DNA from 3 places in the Streptomyces yamdrokensis genome. Region 2 is predicted to be linked to each of the others. Evidence: riboswitches for the same ligand, from Rfam matches in the RefSeq annotation. Region 2 holds a riboswitch; each other region holds the start of a gene.
What was found. A riboswitch is a leader RNA that binds a small molecule or an ion and turns the genes downstream of it on or off. The one in region 2 is predicted to bind cobalamin.
Positions count from the first base shown of each region.

Region 1: another riboswitch for cobalamin. It lies ahead of ACWZEH_RS06785 (cobalamin biosynthesis protein); the one in region 2 lies ahead of ACWZEH_RS27195 (energy-coupling factor ABC transporter permease).
Region 3: another riboswitch for cobalamin. It lies ahead of ACWZEH_RS23425 (ribonucleoside-diphosphate reductase subunit alpha); the one in region 2 lies ahead of ACWZEH_RS27195 (energy-coupling factor ABC transporter permease).

Region 1 is NZ_CM132679.1:1,648,866-1,655,652, reverse strand. It holds gene cobN (cobaltochelatase subunit CobN) at 1-2,599, opposite strand, end outside; gene ACWZEH_RS06790 (cobyric acid synthase) at 2,596-4,131, opposite strand; gene ACWZEH_RS06785 (cobalamin biosynthesis protein) at 4,128-5,120, opposite strand; cobalamin riboswitch at 5,243-5,385, opposite strand; gene ACWZEH_RS06780 (hypothetical protein) at 5,529-5,750, opposite strand; gene ACWZEH_RS06775 (inorganic phosphate transporter) at 5,783-6,787, opposite strand, start outside.
Region 2 is NZ_CM132679.1:6,110,836-6,117,622, reverse strand. It holds gene ACWZEH_RS27200 (ABC transporter substrate-binding protein) at 15-1,631, opposite strand; cobalamin riboswitch at 1,864-2,072, shown strand; gene ACWZEH_RS27195 (energy-coupling factor ABC transporter permease) at 2,103-2,852, shown strand; gene ACWZEH_RS27190 (energy-coupling factor ABC transporter substrate-binding protein) at 2,849-3,247, shown strand; gene cbiQ (cobalt ECF transporter T component CbiQ) at 3,254-4,003, shown strand; gene ACWZEH_RS27180 (energy-coupling factor ABC transporter ATP-binding protein) at 4,000-5,001, shown strand; gene ACWZEH_RS27175 (ATP-binding protein) at 5,391-6,787, shown strand, end outside.
Region 3 is NZ_CM132679.1:5,230,983-5,237,769, reverse strand. It holds gene nagB (glucosamine-6-phosphate deaminase) at 1-327, shown strand, start outside; gene ACWZEH_RS23445 (GntR family transcriptional regulator) at 536-1,300, shown strand; gene ACWZEH_RS23440 (DUF3311 domain-containing protein) at 1,432-1,698, shown strand; gene mctP (monocarboxylate uptake permease MctP) at 1,695-3,344, shown strand; gene ACWZEH_RS23430 (GNAT family N-acetyltransferase) at 3,441-3,971, shown strand; cobalamin riboswitch at 4,070-4,209, shown strand; gene ACWZEH_RS23425 (ribonucleoside-diphosphate reductase subunit alpha) at 4,334-6,727, shown strand; gene ACWZEH_RS23420 (ribonucleotide-diphosphate reductase subunit beta) at 6,727-6,787, shown strand, end outside.

The DNA of each region.
Region 1 (6,787 bases), 4.5 Mb from region 2:
ACTCGCCCGTGTCCTGCAGATACCGCTGGACCAGTGAGTCCGCCAGCGACTGCCCGACCTCCCAGCTCAGCCGGGACGGAATCGCCTTGGGGTCGACGGAGTAGAAGTTCCGGCCGGTCGGCAGCACGTTGACCAGCCCGCGCGTCGGTGAACCCGACGGGCCCGCCGGGACGTAACCGCCGTCCAGCGCCCGCAGGATGTGCCCGATCTCGTCCGTCGTCCGGGCCAGCCGGGGCACGACCTCGGTGCAGGCGAACTCCACCACCGCCACCGCGTCCGGGAGTTCGGCACCCAGCACCTCGCGCACCAGCGGCGCGCTCTCACCGGCCGCCCAGCCGCGCTCCTCCATGCCCTCCGCGATCCGCCGGCACAGCTGCTCCAGCAGGTCGACCGCGTCGGCGGCCGAGCGGGCCGGGCCGTCCACCAGTCCCGTCAGCTCCACCGGTACCTTCACCGGGGCGCCGGGCTCGGCCAGCAACTCCTTCTCCACCAGCCCGAAGTGCTCGGCGAGCGAGGCCCGCAGGCCCGGCAGCGCGTTCGCCCGACCGCCCCACACCTGCGAGGCGCGCAGCACCGCGAGCACCAGGTTGACGCGCGGCTCGCCGACCGGACCGCCGCCGAGAACGTGCAGTCCGTCGCGGATCTGCACGTCCTTGATCTCGCACAGGTAGCCGTCGATGTGCATGACGAACGAGTCGAAGTCGTCGTCGTCCGGCTGGTCGTCCACACGCAGGTCGTGGTGGAGCTCGGCGGCCTTGACCAGGGTCCAGATCTGCGCCCGTACCGCCGGAGCCTTCTCCGGGTCCAGGTCGCAGACCAGCGCGTACTCGTCGAGGAGCTGCTCCAGTTTCGCCAGGTCGCCGTAGGTGTCGGCACGCGCCATCGGCGGGACGAGGTGATCGACCACCGTCGCGTGCCCGCGCCGCTTGGCCTGGGTGCCCTCACCGGGGTCGTTGACGATGAACGGGTAGATCAGCGGGAGGTCGCCGAGGACCGCGTCCGGAGCGCAGCCCGCACTCAGCCCGAGGCCCTTGCCGGGCAGCCACTCCATCGTGCCGTGCTTGCCCATGTGCACGATCGCGTCGGCGCCGAACCCCCCCTCCGATGTCGCGGCCTCCAGCCAGCGGTAGGCGGCCAGGTAGTGGTGCGACGGCGGCATGTCGGGGTCGTGGTAGATCGCGATGGGGTTCTCGCCGAAGCCGCGCGGCGGCTGGATCATCACCACGACGTTCCCGAACTGCAGGGAGGCCAGCACGATGTCGTCGCCGTCGACGTACAGCGAGCCGGGCGGCTCTCCCCAGGTCTCGGTCATCGCGTCCCGCAGCGCCGGGTCCAGCGTCCCGAACCACGCCCGGTAGTCCGCCAGCGGCACCCGCGCGGGCGCGGCCGCCAGCTGGTCCTCCGTCAGCCACTCGACGTCGTGGCCGCCCGCCGCGATGAGCCGGTGGATCAGCTCGTCGCCGCCGGAGGGGTAGTCGGTGAGCGTGTATCCGGCGTCCCGCAGCGCGTCCAGCACCCGCACCGCCGAGGCGGGGGTGTCCAGGCCGACGGCGTTGCCGACGCGCGAGTGCTTGGTCGGGTACGCGGTGAAGACCAGCGCGAGCTTCTTCTCGGCGTTCGCCTTGTGCTTCAGTGCCGCGTGCCGCACGGCGATCCCGGCGACGCGTGAGGCCCGCTCGGGGTCGGCGACGTAGACCGGGACGTCCTGGGGGCCCTGCTCCTTGAAGGAGAAGGGGACCGTGACCAGGCGGCCGTCGAACTCCGGGATGGCGACCTGCATCGCCGCGTCCATGGGGGAGAGGGCGGCGTCCGACGCCTCCCAGGCCGCCCGTGACGAGGTCAGGCACAGCCCCTGCAGCACCGGCACGTTCAGGTCGGCGAGGGCACCGACGTCCCAGGCCTCCTCGTCGCCGCCCGCCGACGCCTGCGAGGCGTGCGTGCCGCCGGACGCGAGCACCGTGGCCACCAGTGTGTCCGCGCGCCCGAGGATCTCGTACAGCCCGGGGTCGGCGCCGCGCAGCGAACCGCAGTACACCGGCAGGGCGTTGGCGCCGAGCGCCTCGATCGCGTCGCACAGGGTGTCCACGAAGGCGGTGTTGCCGCTCAGTTCATGGGCCCGGTAGAAGAGCACGCCGACGGTCGGGCGGCCCTCCCGTACGGTGCGGGCGCCGTGGACGCCGTACTCCGGCATCTTCCGCGGCTGTTCGAACCCCTCGCCGGTGAGCAGGACGGTGTCCGACAGGAACCGGGCCAGCTCGGTCAGGTTGTCCGGGCCGCCCTCCACGAGGTACTTCAGCGCCTCCGCCACGACACCGGCGGGCACCGACGACTCTGCCATCAGCTCCGCGTCCGGCACGGCCTCCCCGCCGAGCAGCACCGTCGGGATCCCGGACGCCCTGAGCGCGGCGAGCCCGTCCTCCCAGGCGCGCTTGCCGCCCAGCAGCCGTACGACGGCCAGGTCCGCGCCGTCCAGCAGTGCGGGCAGCTCGGCCGTCACGTCCACGCGGGTCGGGTTGCCGATCCGGTAGGACGCGCCGGTGGCGGCGCGGGCCGCCAGCAGATCGGTGTCGGCGGTCGACAACAGCAACACTGTGCTCATGCGGGCGCTCCCGGTGGAATGAAAGGCAGTCCTTGCGGCGCGCCGGACTCGATGAGCCGCCACAGCGCGTCCGTGTCCGCGTGCTGTTCGATCAGATCGCCGAGCCGGTCGAGCTGCTCCTCGCGCAGCGCGGCGAACGAGGTGTCGGGGGCGGGCACGAAACGGCGCCCCGCGGCGGCGGCCACCTCGCGCAGGAAGGCCCGGCGGAAACCGTCCGACTCCAGCGAGCCGTGCCAGTGCGTGCCCCAGGCCGCTTCGACCCGGCAGCCGTCCAGGCCGTGTCCCCGGTCGTCGGAGATGAACACCTCGCCTCCCCGTACGTCGGCGACCCCGTGATGGATCTCGTAGCCCTCGACGGGCTCTTCGAGGGCCTGCCCGACGGGCCGCGCGAGTGTCTTCTCCCGCGCGAACCGGACCCGTACGGGCAGGATGCCGAGTCCGTCGACCCGGCCGGCGCGGCTCTCCACGTCGTCCTCGATGTGCTCCCCGAGGATCTGGTAGCCGCCGCAGATCCCGAGCACGGGCCGCCCCTCGGCCGCCCGCCGCCTCAGCGCGTGGGCGAGTCCGCGCTCCCGCAGCCACTGGAGCGCCCGTACGGTGCCGCGTGTGCCCGGCACCACCACGAGGTCGGCGTCGGCCAGTTCCTCGGGCCGGTCCACGAAGCGGACCACGACGCCCGGTTCGGCGGCCAGCGCGTCCACGTCCGTGAAGTTGGACATCAGAGGCACCGCGCACACGGCGACCCGCAGCACGTCCTCGCCGACCGGCGCGGCGACCGCGGACTCCCGCACGGCGCCCCGCAGGGACACCGCCAGCCCGTCCTCCTCGTCGATGCCGAGCCCGTGGCGGAAGGGCAGCACGCCGTACGTGTGCCGCCCGGTCAGACCGTGCAGCATGTCCAGGCCCGGCTCGAGGAGCGACACATCCCCCCGGAACTTGTTCACCAGGAACCCGGCGACCAGTTCCTGGTCCTCGGGGGACAGCAGCGCGACGGTGCCGAAGAAGGAGGCGAAGACGCCGCCGCGGTCGATGTCGCCGACGACGAGGACGGGGAGTCCGGCGTTCCTGGCGATCCCCATGTTGACGATGTCGGTGCGCCGCAGATTGATCTCGGCCGGGCTGCCGGCTCCTTCGCAGATCACCGCGTCATACGTGCCCCGCAACTGCGCGAGGCAGTCCAGCACCGTGCCCAGGAGCTGCTGCTGCCGCCCGCCGTGGTAGCCGCGCGCGCTCAGCTCGCCGACCGCCCGGCCCAGCAGGACGACCTGGCTGCTCCGTTCCCCGCCGGGCTTGAGCAGCACCGGGTTCATCAGTGCGTGCGGCTCCACCCGGCAGGCCTGGGCCTGCATGGCCTGCGCCCGGCCGATCTCGGCGCCCTCCCGCGTCACGAACGAGTTCAGCGACATGTTCTGCGCCTTGAACGGCGCGACCTTGACGCCCTGCCGCACCAGCCACCGGCAGATCCCGGCGGTCACCACACTCTTGCCGGCGTCCGACGTCGTACCGGCGACCAGCAGGCCTCCACCGCTCATGACGTACGTCCCTTCCCGCGGCGCGCCGACCGCGTGACCGACCGCGTCACCGCTCGCACCACGGGCCGCGCGACGACGCCGGCACCGAGGGCCAGCCAGCCGACGCGGCGCGAGAGCCGTACCGCGCGGTCGATGTCCGCCACGGTCACGGCACGGCCGCCGCCGTTGAGGACGGGCCGGTGCTCGACCCGCCCGGCGTAGGACAGCGTCCCCCCGAGCCGCACGCCGAGCGCGCCCGCGAAGGACGCCTCCACGGGCCCGGCGTTGGGACTCGGATGTTCGGCGGCATCCGCGCGCCAGGCCCGCACGGCACCCCGCGGGTCCGGCCCGGCGGCCGAGGCGAGGACGGCGGTCAGCCGCGCCCCGGGCCACCCGGCGACGTCGTCGAGGCGCGCGGAGGCCCAGCCGTACCGCAGGTGGCGGGGGGACCTGTGGCCGACCATGGCGTCCAGGGTGTTGACGGCCCGGAACCCGAGCAGTCCCGGCACACCGGCGACGGCCCCCCACACCAGGGCGCCCACCACGGCGTCGGAGGTGTTCTCGGCGACGGACTCCACGACCGCGCGGGCGATCCCGTCGGCGTCCAGCGCCTGCGGGTCCCGCCCGCACAGGTGCGGCAGCCGCGCCCGGGCCGCCGCGACGCCCTCGGCGGTCCCGGACTCCAGGGCGCGCCCGATGGCGCGGGCCTCCCGGGCCAGCGACGTCCCTCCGACGACGGCCCAGGTGGCCGCGCCGGTGAGGGCGACGGAGGCGGCGGGGGAGGACCGTGCACAGCGGGCGGCCAGGCTCCCCAGAGCGACGGCCCCGCCGACGCAGACGGCGGTGTGCAGCGCGCCCCGGCCCCGGTCGTCCCGCCACAGCATGTGTTCCACGGCAGCCGCGGCCCGCCCGAAAGCGGCGACCGGGTGCCCTCGGCGGGGATCGCCGAGGAGCAGGTCGCCGAGGAGGCCGGCAGCGGCGCCGTACGCGAACGCGCGATCGGCACCCATGGGTTCAGCCGGTGAGGGATCCGGTGGGGATGGCCGCCCCGGGCGGGGGCGGGGCGTCGCTGGTCGACCTCGACAGGCAGCCGGGCATGGCGATATGTCCTCACTCAGGGTGTCCACGCCCTGGTTCGACGAGACCGGCGGCGAGAGTTCCTGGCTCCCGGGGTGGTTCACCCCGGTGACAGTGGCGGGACCGCGCCGGAATCGCACCGGCTTCCTCTCCTGCCGCCCGTATTGGCTTCGGCAGTCCACCATGGTCCGGAAGAACCGTCAACTTGCCGTTGACCTGCGAGGCTGAAGTGTGCTGAGGCCCACAGAGGGGTTCCGGAGGATGGACCCCGAAGGCGGCACGGGCACGGCGAACGGGCGGTACGGAGGCAACGTGCCCCGCACCGCCCGTCGGACGGACCGTCAGGCCATGATCAGGTGGATCCCGTATGCCACCGCCGCCGCGCACGCCGCGAAGCAGGCGTAGGCGCCGGTGACCGCGAGGGTCGCGGACCCGCCCCGGGCCGCAGCCCGTTCACGGTGGGACAGGCCGGTGATGCCCAGGGTGAACAGGGCCACCAGAGCCACGGTGACCACGAGGCTGACGCCGAAGACGGAACCGAGGGAGGCCCAGTCGATCTTCATGGTGCTCTTCTTCCTTCGCGTCCTGCTGGGGGTCAGACCGTGGTTTTGGCCGGAGGGGCCGTCGGGTCGGTGGGGGCCGGGACGGTGGCCGAGAGTTCGTCGCTCACGTGGCCCGCCGGCGGGGTGGCCACCGCGGCCATGGCCGCGGTCACGACGCCGCTCTGCTCCTCGTCGGTCTCGTTCACGTTGGTGTGGTCGATGACCTCGCGCCGGGAGATCTTCCAGATCGCCGCGCTGGAGCCGACCAGGAAGACGGCGACGAGGGCGGTGCCCCAGCTGCCGAAGCCGCAGATCCACTCGGCGATCGCCGCGACCAGGGCCGCCGCCGGCAGCGTCAGGCCCCAGGCGACGAACATCCGGGTGGCCGTCGACCAGCGGACCACGCCGCCCTTGCGGCCCAGGCCCGCACCCATCACCGAACCCGAGACCGAGTGCGTGGTGGACAGGGAGAAACCGAGGTGGGAGGAGGCCAGGATGACCGTCGCGGCGCTGGTCTGGGCGGCGAAGCCCTGCTGCGGCTGGAGGTCGGTCAGGCCCTTGCCCATGGTGCGGATGATGCGCCAGCCGCCGAGGTAGGTGCCGAGCGCGATGGCGATGCCCGCGGAGAGGATGACCCACATCGGCGGGTCGGAGTCCGGGGCGAGGGTGCCGCCGGCGACCAGGGCCAGGGTGATGATGCCCATCGTCTTCTGGGCGTCGTTGGTGCCGTGGGCCAGGGAGACCAGACCGGCGGAGGCGATCTGGCCGGCCCGGTACCCCTTCTCGGACGCCTTGCTGTCGGCCGACCTGCGGCCCATGCGGTAGGTCAGCCGGGTCGCGAACATCGCGGCCAGGCCGGCGACCAGCGGCGCGGCGATCGCGGGGATCAGTACCTTGGTGACCAGGACGTCGCCGTGCACCGCGCCGAAGCCCGCCGAGGCGACGGTGGCGCCGATCAGGCCGCCCATCAGGGCGTGCGAGGAGCTGGACGGCAGACCGACCAGCCAGGTCAGGAGGTTCCAGAGGATCGCGCCGACCAGTGCGGCGAAGATGACCTC
Region 2 (6,787 bases):
CCAGGGCAGTGCGGTCACTTCTTGGGCTGCCAGTTCTCGGCGTTCCACCAGGGGCCGCTGGCGAAGCCGTGCTCGTGCGGTTCGACCTGGGTGGTGAGCCCGTCCCAGCGGTCGGCGAGGACGTAGAGGTGGTCGATGTGGGTGAGGAAGGTGTAGCCGGGGTTCTTGGCGAGTTCGCGCTGGAGGTCGTCGTAGGCGGCCTTGCGGTCCTCGGGGTCCTGGCTGCGGCGGCCGGTGTCGAGGGCCTCGTCGACGGCGGGGTTGTCGTAGCGGGCCATGTTGTTGAAGCCGTCGCCGGCGAGGGAGGAGTGGAGCAGGGTGTAGAGGCCGAAGTCGGGGTCGCCGGTGCTTCCGAAGCCGGCGAGGACGGCGTCCTCGCCCATCCGGGGTTCGATGACCTCCCAGGTGGCGCCCTCGACCTTGACGTCGATGCCGGCCTTCTTGGCGTCGGAGGCGTAGGCGAGGGCGTGGTCCTGGCGGACCTTGTCGCCGGAGGGGTAGAAGAGGGTGAAGGCGGCCCGGGTGCCGTCCTTGGCGCGGATGCCGTCCTCGCCGTCCCGGCCGGTCTTCCAGCCGGCCTCGTCGAGGATGCTGCGGGCCTCGTCGAGGTCCTGGGGGCGTTCGATGTCCTTGGTGTACCAGGGGTCGTCCAGGGGCAGCGGGCCGTAGGCGGGGCGGCCGGCTCCGTCGAGGATCTTGTCGACCATGGCCTCGCGGTCCACGGCGAGGTCGAGGGCGCGGCGGATCGCGGTGTCGCCGGTGACCTCGTTCGCGGTGGGGAGGGTGACGGCGCGGAAGTCGTAGGAGGTGGCCTGGTAGGTCTTGCGGCCGTCGTCGTTCTTGAAGGTGGCGGCGAGGTTGGGCGGGAGGGCCGCGCCGTCGAGGTCGCCGGAGCGCAGGCGGGTGGCGCGGACGTCGTCGTCGGCGATGACCGCCATGGTGAGCTTTTTCACCTTCGGGGCGCCGCCCCAGTAGTCCGGGTTCGCCTTGAAGGTGAGCTTCTCGCCCTTGCTCCAGCCGGTGAGGACGTACGGTCCGGTGCCGACCGGCTCGGTGTTGAAGGCGCCGGTGTTGGGGTCCTGCCCGGCGGTGATGTGCTCGGGGACGATGGGCAGGACGGTGCGGGCGGCGAAGGCCGCGTACGGGTACCTGAGGGTGAAGACGACCTTGTCGTCGCCGTCCGCGCGGACCTTCTCGACAGCGTCCAGTTCGCTCTTGGCGGTGTTGTTGGTCTTGTCGTCGAGCACCGTTTCGTACGTGTGGACGACGTCCTCGGCGGTGAGGGGTTCGCCGTCGCTGAACGTCACGCCGGAGCGCAGGGTGTAGGTGTAGGTGCGGCCGTCGTCGCTGATCTCGGGCAGGGCCTTCGCCAGGGCGGGCTCGAGTTCCAGGTCCGCGTCCCGGGCGAGCAGTCCGTCGAAGATCTTGGAGTTGCCGTCCTTGCCGTAGCCGAGCAGGGGGCTGAGGGTGTCGGGTTCGGAGGGAACGCCGATCACCACGGACTCGGCGGACCCGCCGCCGTCCGCACCGGCGTCCGAGCCGCCGGTCGGCGCCGAGCAGGCGGCGGCCAGCGCGAGCGCGGCGGCCGTGGTCGCCGCGCCGGTGGTACGCCGTATTCGTCGGGTCGTCATCGAACCTCACACCTCTGCTGACTGGAATACGTTGTTGCATATTAATTGCAGCAAGGTTCTGCCCAGGGCCCCGGCCCCTCATGCCGACGTTTCGGGGAACAGCGGCCGCCGGGTGCCGCCCCTGTCATCGGCGTGCGTCGGGTGTCAAGGCCGCAGGTGTGCGCCGGGGTACGAGCTGTGCGGCGCCGTCCGCGCGCCCCCGGCACCCGCTTGTCACCGGGCCGGAGCCGGTCTACTGTCGCCACGCCTTGGTGAACGGGAAATCCGGTGCGACACCGGTGCGGCCCTCGCCACTGTGATCGGGAAGTCCGGCTCCGGCCCCTGGTCCTGTCCCCGACAGGACCGACGGGCAGCCACTGGGTCCCCCCTGGGACCCGGGAAGGCGGAGTTCGGGCGGTGGTACCCGTCAGCCAGGAGACCGGCCAAGGCGCGTCAACCATCCACGAGGTGCTGGAGAGGGTCTGCCGAGTCATGCACATTGCCGAAGGTTTTCTGCCACCGGCGCACGCGGTCGCCTGGGGTGTCGCGGCGGCGCCGTTCGTCGTCCACGGCGCCCGGTCACTCATCCGTGAAGTCAGGGAACATCCCGAGAGCACGTTGTTGCTCGGCGCCTCGGGAGCGTTCACCTTCGTTCTGTCCGCGCTGAAACTGCCGTCGGTGACCGGGAGTTGCTCCCACCCCACCGGCACCGGGCTGGGCGCCATCCTGTTCCGGCCGCCGGTCATGGCGGTGCTGGGCACCATCACCCTGCTGTTCCAGGCCCTGTTGCTCGCCCACGGCGGGCTGACCACGCTGGGCGCCAACGTCTTCTCCATGGCGGTCGTCGGGCCGTGGGCGGGGTACGGCGTGTACCGGCTGGTCCGGCGGTACGGGGCGCCGCTGATGGCGGCCGTGTTCTGCGGCGCGTTCGTCGCCGACCTGTCCACGTACTGCGTCACCAGCGTGCAGCTGGCGCTCGCCTTCCCCGACCCGGGGAGCGGGTTCCCGGGCGCGCTCGGGAAGTTCGGCTCCATCTTCGCCGTCACGCAGATCCCGCTCGCGGTGAGCGAGGGGTTGTTGACCGTGCTGGTGATGCGCCTGCTGGTGCAGTCCAGCAGGGGTGAACTGACCCGTCTCGGCGTGTTGGTGGCCAAAGCCGCCCGCAACAGGCCTGCCGCGTCGGCGCCGGCGCCGGCGACGGCGGGGACGGGAACGGGAACGGAATCGGAGGTGGCGCGATGACCAGGAACGCGAGGATCAACACGCTGCTGCTGCTCGCCGTGGCCGCGCTCGCGGTGCTGCCGCTGGCGCTCGGGCTCGGCGACCACAAGGAGGAGCCGTTCGCCGGTGCGGACGGTGAGGCTCGGACCGCGATCACCGAGATCGAACCGGACTACGAACCGTGGTTCTCGCCACTGTACGAACCCCCGTCCGGTGAGATCGAGTCGGGGCTGTTCGCCCTCCAGGCCGCCGGCGGCGCGGGGGTCCTGGCGTACTACTTCGGGGTGCGGCGCGGACGCCGGCAGGGTGCGGAGCGGGCACGGGAGCAGCAGCCGGTGCCCGGCACCGGACCGGACACCGGACCCGGCGCCGACGCGGGCGCGGGCGCGGCGGTCTCCCCCGGGCCCCGGGCCTGATCGCGCGTGCTGCCGATCGACGCGGCGGCGCACAGCAGTCGCTGGCGCCGCCGTCATCCGGTGGACAAGGCCGTGCTCGGACTGGGGCTCACCGTGCTCGCCGTCTCCCTGCCGCCGTGGCCGGGCGCGGCCCTGGTGCTGGTGACCGCGCTCGCGGTGCTGCTGGGCCCGGCGGGGGTGCCGGGCCGGCGGCTGTGGCGTGCCTACCGGGTGCCGCTGGGCTTCTGCGTCACCGGGGCGCTCACGCTGCTCGTGCAGGTGGGCGGACCGGACGGGTTGGTGTCGCCGGCCCCTGAAGGGCCGCTGCGCGCGGTTGAGTTGCTGCTGCGCACTTCGGCGGCGTCCCTCGGGGTGCTGCTGTTCGCGTTCACCACGCCGATGTCGGACCTGCTGCCGCGCCTGGTGCGGGCCGGGGTGCCCGCACCGCTGGTGGACGTGGCCCTGGTGACGTACCGCATGAGCTTCCTGCTGCTCGACTCCGTGCGCCGGGTCGGTCAGGCGCAGGCGGCCCGGCTGGGGCACACCACCCGGGCGGCGTCGTGGCGTTCGCTGGGCGGGCTCGGCGCGACGGCGTTCGTCCGGTCCTTCGACCGGGCGGCGCGGCTGCAGGCGGGGCTCGCCGGACGCGGCTACGACGGCACGTTGCGTGTCCTGGTGCCCGAGGCGCGCATCTCCGTACGGTTCACGGCCGTGAGCGTGCTGCTGCTCGTGGCGCTGGCCGCCGCCACCCTTCTCCTGGAAAGCCGGATGTCATGAGCGCTCCCCCGCCGAACGGTCCCGCGCGGAACGATCCCGCGCGGAACGATCCCGCGCGGAACGATCCCGCGCGGAGCGGTCCCGCACCGGACGATCCCGCGCTGGTCGCCCTGCGCGACGCGTCCTTCGCGTACGAGGACGGTCCGGCCGTGCTGAGCGGCCTCGACTTCGAGGTGCGTCAGGGGCGCGCGCTCGCGCTGCTGGGCCGCAACGGCAGTGGCAAGACGACGTTGATGCGGCTGCTGAGCGGTGGACTGCGGCCGAGCGGGGGCGAGTTGACGGTGGAAGGCCGGCCCGTGCGATACGACCGCAAGGGGCTGACGCGGTTGCGGACGACGGTGCAGCTGGTGGTGCAGGACCCCGACGACCAGTTGTTCGCGGCGTCCGTGGGGCAGGACGTGTCGTTCGGGCCGCTGAACCTCGGGCTGTCCGACACGGAGGTGCGGGCGCGGGTCGCACAGGCGCTGGCCGCGCTCGGCATCACCGCGCTCGCCGAGCGGCCCACCCATCTGCTGTCCTACGGGCAGCGCAAGCGGGCCGCGATCGCGGGGGCGGTGGCGATGCGACCGCGTGTCCTGGTCCTGGACGAGCCGACCGCGGGCCTCGACCCCGACGGTCGGGAACGGCTGCTCGCCACCCTCACCGGGCTGCGTGAGCGGGGCACCACGGTCGTCATGGCCACCCACGACGTGGACCTCGCCCTGCGCTGGGCCGACGACGCGGCGCTGCTCACACCGTCCGGGGTGCGTACCGGGCCGGCGGCCGTGATGCTGGCCCGTACGGACCTCCTCGCGGCGGCCGGGCTGCGGCTTCCGTGGGGCATCGCGGCCGCGCACCTGCTGCGTGCGTGGGGGCTGCCGGCCGATGGGGGCGCCGCCCCTCGCACCCCGGAGGAGCTGGCAGCGGTCGCCGCGACCTGCCGGCGGAGTGCTCCGCCCACTGACCGCATCACCCGGAAAGTCCCCCTTACCGGTGATCCCGACGACCCCGCGTCGTGAATCCGTACAATCACAACAGCGTTCTACTGCCGTACAGTTGGCCGAAAATCAGCTATCAAGGACAGGGCGGGCGCCCCGAACCGGCTTCGAAGCGGAGGGCGTTGCGGATGCGAGGGACAAGCGGTACCCCTGCTTCCAAGTCTCTCGGCGCGCTGGTGGCCGCCGACAGCCGTACCACGCGGCTGTGTTCCACCCGCAAATTCACGACGAAATCGGCTCCGACGACGGACCACACGCGCAGACGAGGTTTCACCCACATCCGGATGACTAGCATGGGGCCAGTTTTCGTCCGGACAACGGCCGTCCTTTTGGCGGATCCGTCCCGGCCCGCGGTCGGCGCGCGCCGTCGGCTCTTTTCTCCCCGCACTCGAGCACCGAGGGACCGCTGAATGTCAGTGCCTGCACCGCCCAGTCAGCACCGGCCGGAGAAGGCGCCCCAGGCCTCGCCGGCCGTCCCCGCGATCGCCCTGGTGGTGAGCGCGGCGGCCGCGGGGACGGCGGTGGCGACGGCGCCCGCCGCCGCCACCACGTGGACGCTCGTGTCGGCCGTGGTCGCCTGGTGCTGCGTGGCCGTCACGGTCCTCGTCGGCGCCCTGCTCGTCCGCCGGGCCCGCCGGGCGGCCTGGGAACGGGGTGGCGAGGCGGACCGGCTGAGGGAGCAACTGGACCAGCTGAACGCCGAGTCGGCGTACCTGGTGAACGTCACGATGCCGGCCGTCGTCAAACGGCTCCGTGAGGGAACCGGTGCGGGGGACGCCCTCGCGAGCGTGGCCCCGCCGTCCGACCCGCAGCTGCGGCGGATCACGCACTCCTTCGCCACCGCCTGCGCGGAGTCCGCCCAGCACGCCGAGGCCCTGAACACCGAACTCCTGCAGGTCCGGCAGGAGCTGGACGAGATCGCCGCCGAAGTGGAGCGGCTGACGCACAAGGCGCTGCCCGCCGCCGTGGCGAAGCTGCGCGAGGGCAGCTCGGCGGACACCGTGCTCGCCGAGTTCGAGTGGTCGCACGCCCCGATGCTCCGGGCCCCCGCCGAATCGTTCGTCCGGGAGCTGGCCCGCAGCGAGCGCCGGGCCGCCGCCGCGCAGGCCACCTCGGCGAAGTCCCTGAGCCGCGTGCAGGCCAAGGCGGTCAGCATGCTCGCCGACCTGCGGGAGATGCAGGAGCGGCACGGCGAGGAGGTCTTCGGCGATCTGCTGAAGCTGGATCACAGCACGTCGCAGCTCGGTCTCATGACGGACCGCCTCGCGCTGCTCATGGGCGGCCGGTCCAGCCGGGCGTGGAACAAGCCGATCGTGATGGAGAGCATCCTGCGCGGCGCGGTCGGCCGGATCGCCGCCTACCGGCGGGTGCGGCTGCACTCGTCGAGCAGCGCCGCGGTCTCCGGGTTCGCGGCGGAGGGCGTGATGCACCTGCTCGCCGAGCTGATGGACAACGCTGCCAACTTCTCGCCGCCGATCGACGAGGTCCACGTGTACGTGGAGGAACGCAGCGCCGGCATCGTCGTCACGATCGAGGACAGCGGCCTGAAGATGGCGGACGCGGCGATGCGCCACGCCGAGGAGGCGGTGGCCGGCCTCGCGCCCGACCTCGCCTCGCTGCAGGGCACGCGGCTCGGTCTCGCCGTCGTGGGACGGCTGGCGACGAAGTACGGCATCGATGTCAACTTCCGGCCGTCCTCGCGCGGCGGCACCGGCGTCGTCGTCCTGCTGCCCCCGCAACTGCTCGCCCAGCAGCGGGACCCGGGCCCCGGGCAGGCCACGGGCCGCCCGCCCGTCGCCCCGCCCGT
Region 3 (6,787 bases), 880 kb from region 2:
ATCAAGACGCTGACCGAGCAGACCCGGGTGGACAACGCGCGCTTCTTCGGCGACGACATCGACCAGGTCCCGCACCACGTCATCACTCAGGGTATCGGCACCATCCTGGAGGCCCGCCATCTGGTCCTGCTCGCCACCGGCGAGGGCAAGGCGGACGCGGTCGCCGCGACCGTCGAGGGCCCGGTGGCCGCGGTGTGCCCGGCGTCCGCGCTGCAGCTGCACCCGCACGTCACGGTCGTCGTCGACGAGGCCGCCGCGACCGAACTCAGGCTCGCGGACTACTTCCGGCACACCTACGCCGGCAAACCGGACTGGCAGGGGATCTGACCGAAGCCCCCTGGACACCCCTCGCCGCAGCTCCGGGACCGCCGCGATCCCGGGCGGCCGCGGTGGACTAGACCAACCCCGGGCCCGGCGGTATACAGGGGGGATCACGGAGCGTACGGGAAACCTTCCCGGCCGCGGCCGTGCCACGATGTGAGCCGGGGCCGATGGCGTGTCGGTCGTTCGGCACTCGGAGCCGGGAAGGCAGAGCATGAGCACCGACGTCAGCAGTACGGAGAACGAGGGCGGGACTACGGTCCGTACGGCGCGCGTGCCCAAGTACTACCGGTTGAAGAAGCATCTGCTCGACATGACGGAAACGGCCCCTCCCGGTACACCGGTCCCGCCCGAGCGCACCCTGGCGGCGGAGTTCGACACCTCGCGCACCACCGTGCGCCAGGCACTCCAGGAGCTGGTGGTCGAGGGGCGTCTGGAGCGCATCCAGGGCAAGGGCACCTTCGTCGCCAAGCCCAAGGTCTCGCAGGCGCTGCAACTCACCTCGTACACCGAGGACATGCGCGCGCAGGGTCTGGAGCCCACCTCGCAGCTGCTGGACGTCGGCTACATCACCGCCGACGACGGGCTCGCCTCGCTGCTCGACATCTCCCCCGGCGGGCGGGTGCTGCGCATCGAGCGGCTGCGCATGGCGAACGGCGAGCCGATGGCCATCGAGACCACCCACCTCAGCGCCAAGCGCTTCCCCGCCCTGCGCCGCAGCCTGGTCAAGTACACGTCCCTCTACACCGCCCTCGCCGAGGTGTACGACGTCCATCTGGCGGAGGCCGAGGAGACCATCGAGACCTCCCTGGCCACCCCGCGCGAGGCCGGCCTGCTCGGCACCGACGTGGGGCTGCCGATGCTGATGCTCTCCCGGCACTCGCTGGACCGGGGCGGGCAGCCGGTGGAGTGGGTGCGCTCGGTGTACCGGGGGGACCGGTACAAGTTCGTCGCCCGGCTGAAGCGCCCGCAGGACTGAGCCGTTGAGTCAGCCTTCCGTGGAGTTTAAGTACGCAATTCCCGCGAGGGGTTCCGCCCCGGTCCGGCGCTGACCTAGATTTCCTGCGCATTACGCAGCGCAGGCGATCAGCGAGGGGACGGAGTCGTTCGATGTCACAAGCCCCAGATTCCAGCAGAGGCCCGGTGGTGACGCCCGCGCGCGTCGTCATCGGCGTCTGTCTTGCAGCACCGTTCGTGGCCATGCTGTGGGTCGGTTCGTACGCGAGGACCGACCCCACCTTCATCGGCATCCCGTTCTTCTACTGGTACCAGATGCTGTGGGTGCTGGTCTCCACCGCGCTGACGGTGATCGCCTACAAGCTGTGGCAGCGTGACCAGCGTGTCCGCGCGGCGGCGAAGGGCGGTGCGCGGCGATGAACGACGGCGTGAACGGCGTGGCACTCGCCGTCTTCATCTTCTTCTTCGTCCTCGTCACGGCGATGGGTTTCCTGGCCGCCCGCTGGCGCAGGGCCGCCAACGAGCACAGTCTCGACGAATGGGGCCTGGGCGGACGGTCGTTCGGCACCTGGGTCACCTGGTTCCTGCTGGGCGGCGACCTGTACACCGCGTACACCTTCGTGGCCGTACCGGCGGCGATCTACGCGGCGGGCGCGGCGGGTTTCTTCGCCGTGCCGTACACCATCCTCGTCTACCCTCTGATCTTCACCTTCCTGCCCCGGCTGTGGTCGGTGTCGCACAAGCACGGCTATGTGACGACGTCCGACTTCGTGCGCGGCCGGTTCGGCTCGAAGGGGCTGTCGCTGGCGGTGGCACTCACCGGCATCCTGGCGACGATGCCGTACATCGCGCTCCAGCTGGTCGGTATCCAGGCCGTGCTGGACGTGATGGGCGTCGGCGGCGGCGAGGACACCAACTGGTTCGTCAAGGACCTGCCGCTGCTGATCGCCTTCGGTGTGCTGGCGGCGTACACGTACTCGTCGGGTCTGCGGGCCCCGGCGCTGATCGCGTTCGTGAAGGACACGCTGATCTACCTCGTGATCGCGGTGGCGATCATCTACATCCCGATCAAACTGGGCGGCTTCGACGACATCTTCGCCAGGGCGAGCGAGGCGTACAGCGAGACCAACCCGGCCACCGGCGCGCCGCGCGGTTCGCTGGTGCCGGCCGAGGCGGGCCAGTGGACCTACGCCACGCTGGCGTTGGGTTCGGCGCTCGCGCTGTTCATGTACCCGCACTCGATCACCGCGACGCTGTCCTCGCGCAGCCGTGAGGTGATCCGCCGCAACACCACGATCCTGCCGCTCTACTCGCTGATGCTGGGCCTGCTGGCGCTGCTCGGCTTCATGGCGATCGCGGCCGGGGTCGATGTCAGCAACGGGCAGCTGGCGATCCCGCAGTTGTTCGAGAACATGTTCCCGGCCTGGTTCGCCGGCGTGGCCTTCGCGGCCATCGGCATCGGGGCGCTGGTGCCGGCGGCGATCATGTCGATCGCGGCCGCGAACCTGTTCACCCGCAACATCTACAGGGACTTCATCAAACCGGACGCGACGCCGGCGCAGGAGACCAAAGTCTCCAAGGTGGTCTCGCTCCTTGTGAAGGTGGGGGCGCTGGCCTTCGTCCTCACCATGGACAAGACGGTCGCCATCAACTTCCAGCTCCTCGGCGGCATCTGGATCCTGCAGACCTTCCCGGCGCTGGTGGGCGGCCTGTTCACCCGCTGGTTCCACCGCTGGGCGCTGCTCGCTGGCTGGGCGGTCGGCATGCTCTACGGCACGGTCGCGGCGTACGGGGTGGCCTCGCCGACGCAGAAGCACTTCGGCGGTTCGTCGCAGGAGATCCCGGGCATCGGCGAGATCGGCTACATCGGCCTCACCGCCTTCGTGATCAACGCTCTGGTCACGATCGCCCTGACCTTCGTCCTGAGGGCGGTCAAGGCTCCCGAGGGCGTCGACGAGACCCGGCCGCAGGACTACACGGCGGACGCGGGCGACCCGGGGGTCAGCACCGAGCTGCCCCTGGACACGGCCGGCAAGGTCGATACGGCCGCCGAGGGCACACACTGACGCGGTACGGCGAGGGCACACACTGACGCGGTACGGCGAGGGGCCGCCGGATGTCTCCGGTGACCCCTCGCCGTACCCGTGGGGCACACTCGCCCCATGGACACCGTCATCCGGCCGGTGGAGCCGTACGAGTTCGAGGAGCTCGGTGAGATCACCGCGCAGGCCTATCTGCGCGACGGGCTGCTCGACTTCGGGGAGAGCGACGCGTACCTCGGTGAGCTCAGGGACGTCGCCGGGCGGGCCGCGGCCGCCGGGGTACTGGTCGCCGTGGAGGGGACCGGGGCAAAGGCGGGCGGCGCGGGGAGAGTGCTGGGCGGGGTGACGTTCGTACCGCGCGGCGGGCCGATGGCCGACATCGCCGGGCCCGGCGAGGCGGAGATCCGGATGCTCGCGGTCGCCCGTGCCGCCCGGCGCCGGGGTGTCGGGGAGGCCCTCGTCCGCGCCTGCGCCGACCGGGCACGGGCCACGGAGGGGTGCGTACGGGTCGTGCTGTCGACCCGGCGGACGATGCGTGCGGCCCACCGCGTCTACGAGCGTCTCGGTTTCGTCCGCTCTCCCGGGCGGGACTGGAACCCTGTCCCGCACCTGGACGACATCACGCTGCTCACCTATGAGCTGACGCTCTGACACCCCTGCGCCCCTCGCCGCTCGCCGCTCGCCCCTGCGCCGCAATACCCGCCGGGACACAAGATATGGGACTGCCGACAGCACCCGGCACAAGATGTATGCTCATGCTCGCTGTCGCCGCAGGGGAATCCGGTGCGAATCCGGAACTGTCCCGCAACGGTGTACTTGTGCGTGTTCACGTTTCCCGTGTGCCCGCACGGGCTTGAGTCCGAGGACCTGCCGACAGTGCACCCGGCCGTCCGGTCCGGGTGCCCGACGTCCGGGCCTCGTGGAATGGGCCGGTGGACGCGTGGCGCGTGTGCGTGCCCGTGCGCTGCCCCCTGCCCTTGCGAGGCCCCGTGCCGAGCGAGGGAGAGCCCCACGTGACCATCGCGCCAGCCGATCCTGCTTCAGCGGTCGACGTGAGCGACGGCCCCGGTGCCGCGCTGCTGCGGACCCTGACCGAGCTGACCGCAGACCTCCAGGGCGCCGACCCCGGCCGGGTCGCCGCCGCCGCGCTGCGCGGCCGGTCCGCGCACGCGGACGAGACCGAGCTGCGCGAGCTGGCCACCGAGGCGGCGGCCGGACTCATTTCCGAGGACCCCGTCCACTCCCGGCTCGCCGCCCGGCTGCTGACCCTCGGCATCCGCGCCGAGGCCGCCTCTCAGGGGGTCACGTCGTTCACGTCGTCGATCGCGACCGGTCACCGTGAGGGTCTCGTCGCGGACCGGACCGCCGCGTTCGTCCTGGGGCACGCGGACCGACTCGACGCGCTGATCGACCCGCAGGCCGACGACCGCTTCGGCTACTTCGGGCTGCGCACCCTGCACAGCCGCTATCTGCTGCGGCATCCGGTGACCCGCAAGGTCGTGGAGACACCGCAGCACTTCCTGCTGCGGGTCGCCGCCGGCCTCGCGAAGGACGCCGGGAACACGGACGTCCGGCCGGTGGACGAGGTCGCCGCGCTGTACGGCCTGATGAGCCGCCTGGAGTACCTTCCCTCCTCCCCCACCCTGTTCAACTCCGGTACCCGGCACCCCCAGATGTCGTCCTGCTACCTCCTCGACTCCCCGAAGGACGAGCTGGACTCCCTCTACGACCGCTACCACCAGGTGGCCCGCCTCTCCAAGCACGCCGGCGGCATCGGCCTTTCCTACTCCCGCGTCCGCTCCCGGGGTTCACTGATCCGCGGCACCAACGGGCACTCCAACGGCATCGTCCCGTTCCTGAAGACCCTGGACGCCTCGGTCGCCGCCGTGAACCAGGGCGGCCGGCGCAAGGGCGCGGCGGCGGTCTACCTGGAGACCTGGCACTCTGACGTCGAGGAGTTCCTGGAGCTGCGCGACAACACCGGTGAGGACGCCCGCCGTACGCACAACCTGAACCTCGCGCACTGGGTGCCGGACGAATTCATGCGCCGGGTGAACGCCGACGCGCCCTGGTCGCTGTTCTCCCCGTCCGACGTTCCGCACCTGGTCGACCTGTGGGGTGAGGAGTTCGACGCGGCCTACCGGGCCGCCGAGGCCGCGGGCCTGGCACGCAGGACGATCCCCGCGCGGGAGCTGTACGGGCGCATGATGCGGACCCTCGCCCAGACCGGCAACGGCTGGATGACGTTCAAGGACGCCGCCAACCGCACCGCCAACCAGACCGCCGAGCCCGGCCACGTCGTCCACTCGTCCAACCTGTGCACGGAGATCCTCGAGGTCACCAGCGACGGGGAGACCGCGGTCTGCAACCTGGGCTCGGTCAACCTCGGCGCGCTCGTCGACCGGGACGCCGGTGACCTGGACTGGGTGCGGCTGGACGAGACCGTGCGCACGGCCGTCACCTTCCTCGACCGGGTCGTGGACATCAACTTCTACCCGACCGAGCAGGCGGGCCGCTCCAACGCGCGCTGGCGCCCGGTGGGGCTGGGCGTGATGGGCCTCCAGGACGTCTTCTTCGCCCTGCGCCTGCCCTTCGACTCGCCCGGGGCCCGGCGGCTCTCCACCCGGATCGCGGAGCGGATCATGCTCGCCGCGTACGAGACCTCCGCCGACCTGGCCGAACGCGAGGGTGTCCTGCCGGCCTGGGAGCACACGCGGACCGCCCGGGGCGTGCTGCACCCCGACCACTACGACACCGCTCTCGCCTGGCCCGAGCGGTGGTCGGCGCTGCGCGAGCGCATCGCGTCCGTCGGCCTGCGCAACGCGCTGCTGCTGGCGATCGCGCCGACCGCCACCATCGCGTCCATCGCCGGCGTGTACGAGTGCGTCGAGCCGCAGGTGTCCAACCTGTTCAAGCGCGAGACGCTGTCCGGCGAGTTCCTCCAGGTCAACCCGTACCTGGTGAACGATCTGAAGCGGCTGGGCGTGTGGGACGCGCGGACCCGCGAGGCGCTGCGCGAGGCCGGAGGCTCGGTGCAGGAGGTCCCCTGGATCCCCGAGGAGGTGCGCGAGCTGTACCGGACCGCGTGGGAGATCCCGCAGCGCGGTCTGATCGACATGGCCGCCGACCGCACCCCGTTCCTGGACCAGTCGCAGTCGCTGAACCTGTTCATGGAGACGCCGACCATCGGCAAGCTCTCCTCGATGTACGCCTACGCCTGGAAACGGGGTCTGAAGACCACGTACTACCTGCGCTCGCGTCCGGCGACCCGCATCGCCCGCGCGGCCCAGGCGCAGACCACCACCGCCCCCGTTCCCGCCCCTGCCCCCGTCCGGCAGCCGGCCGCCGGCCCCGAGGCCGTCGCCTGCTCCCTCGAGAACCCCGAGTCCTGCGAGGCCTGCCAGTAATGACCAGCACCACGGGCGCCACCCGGACCCAGAACCTCCTCGACCCGGGCTTCGAGCTCA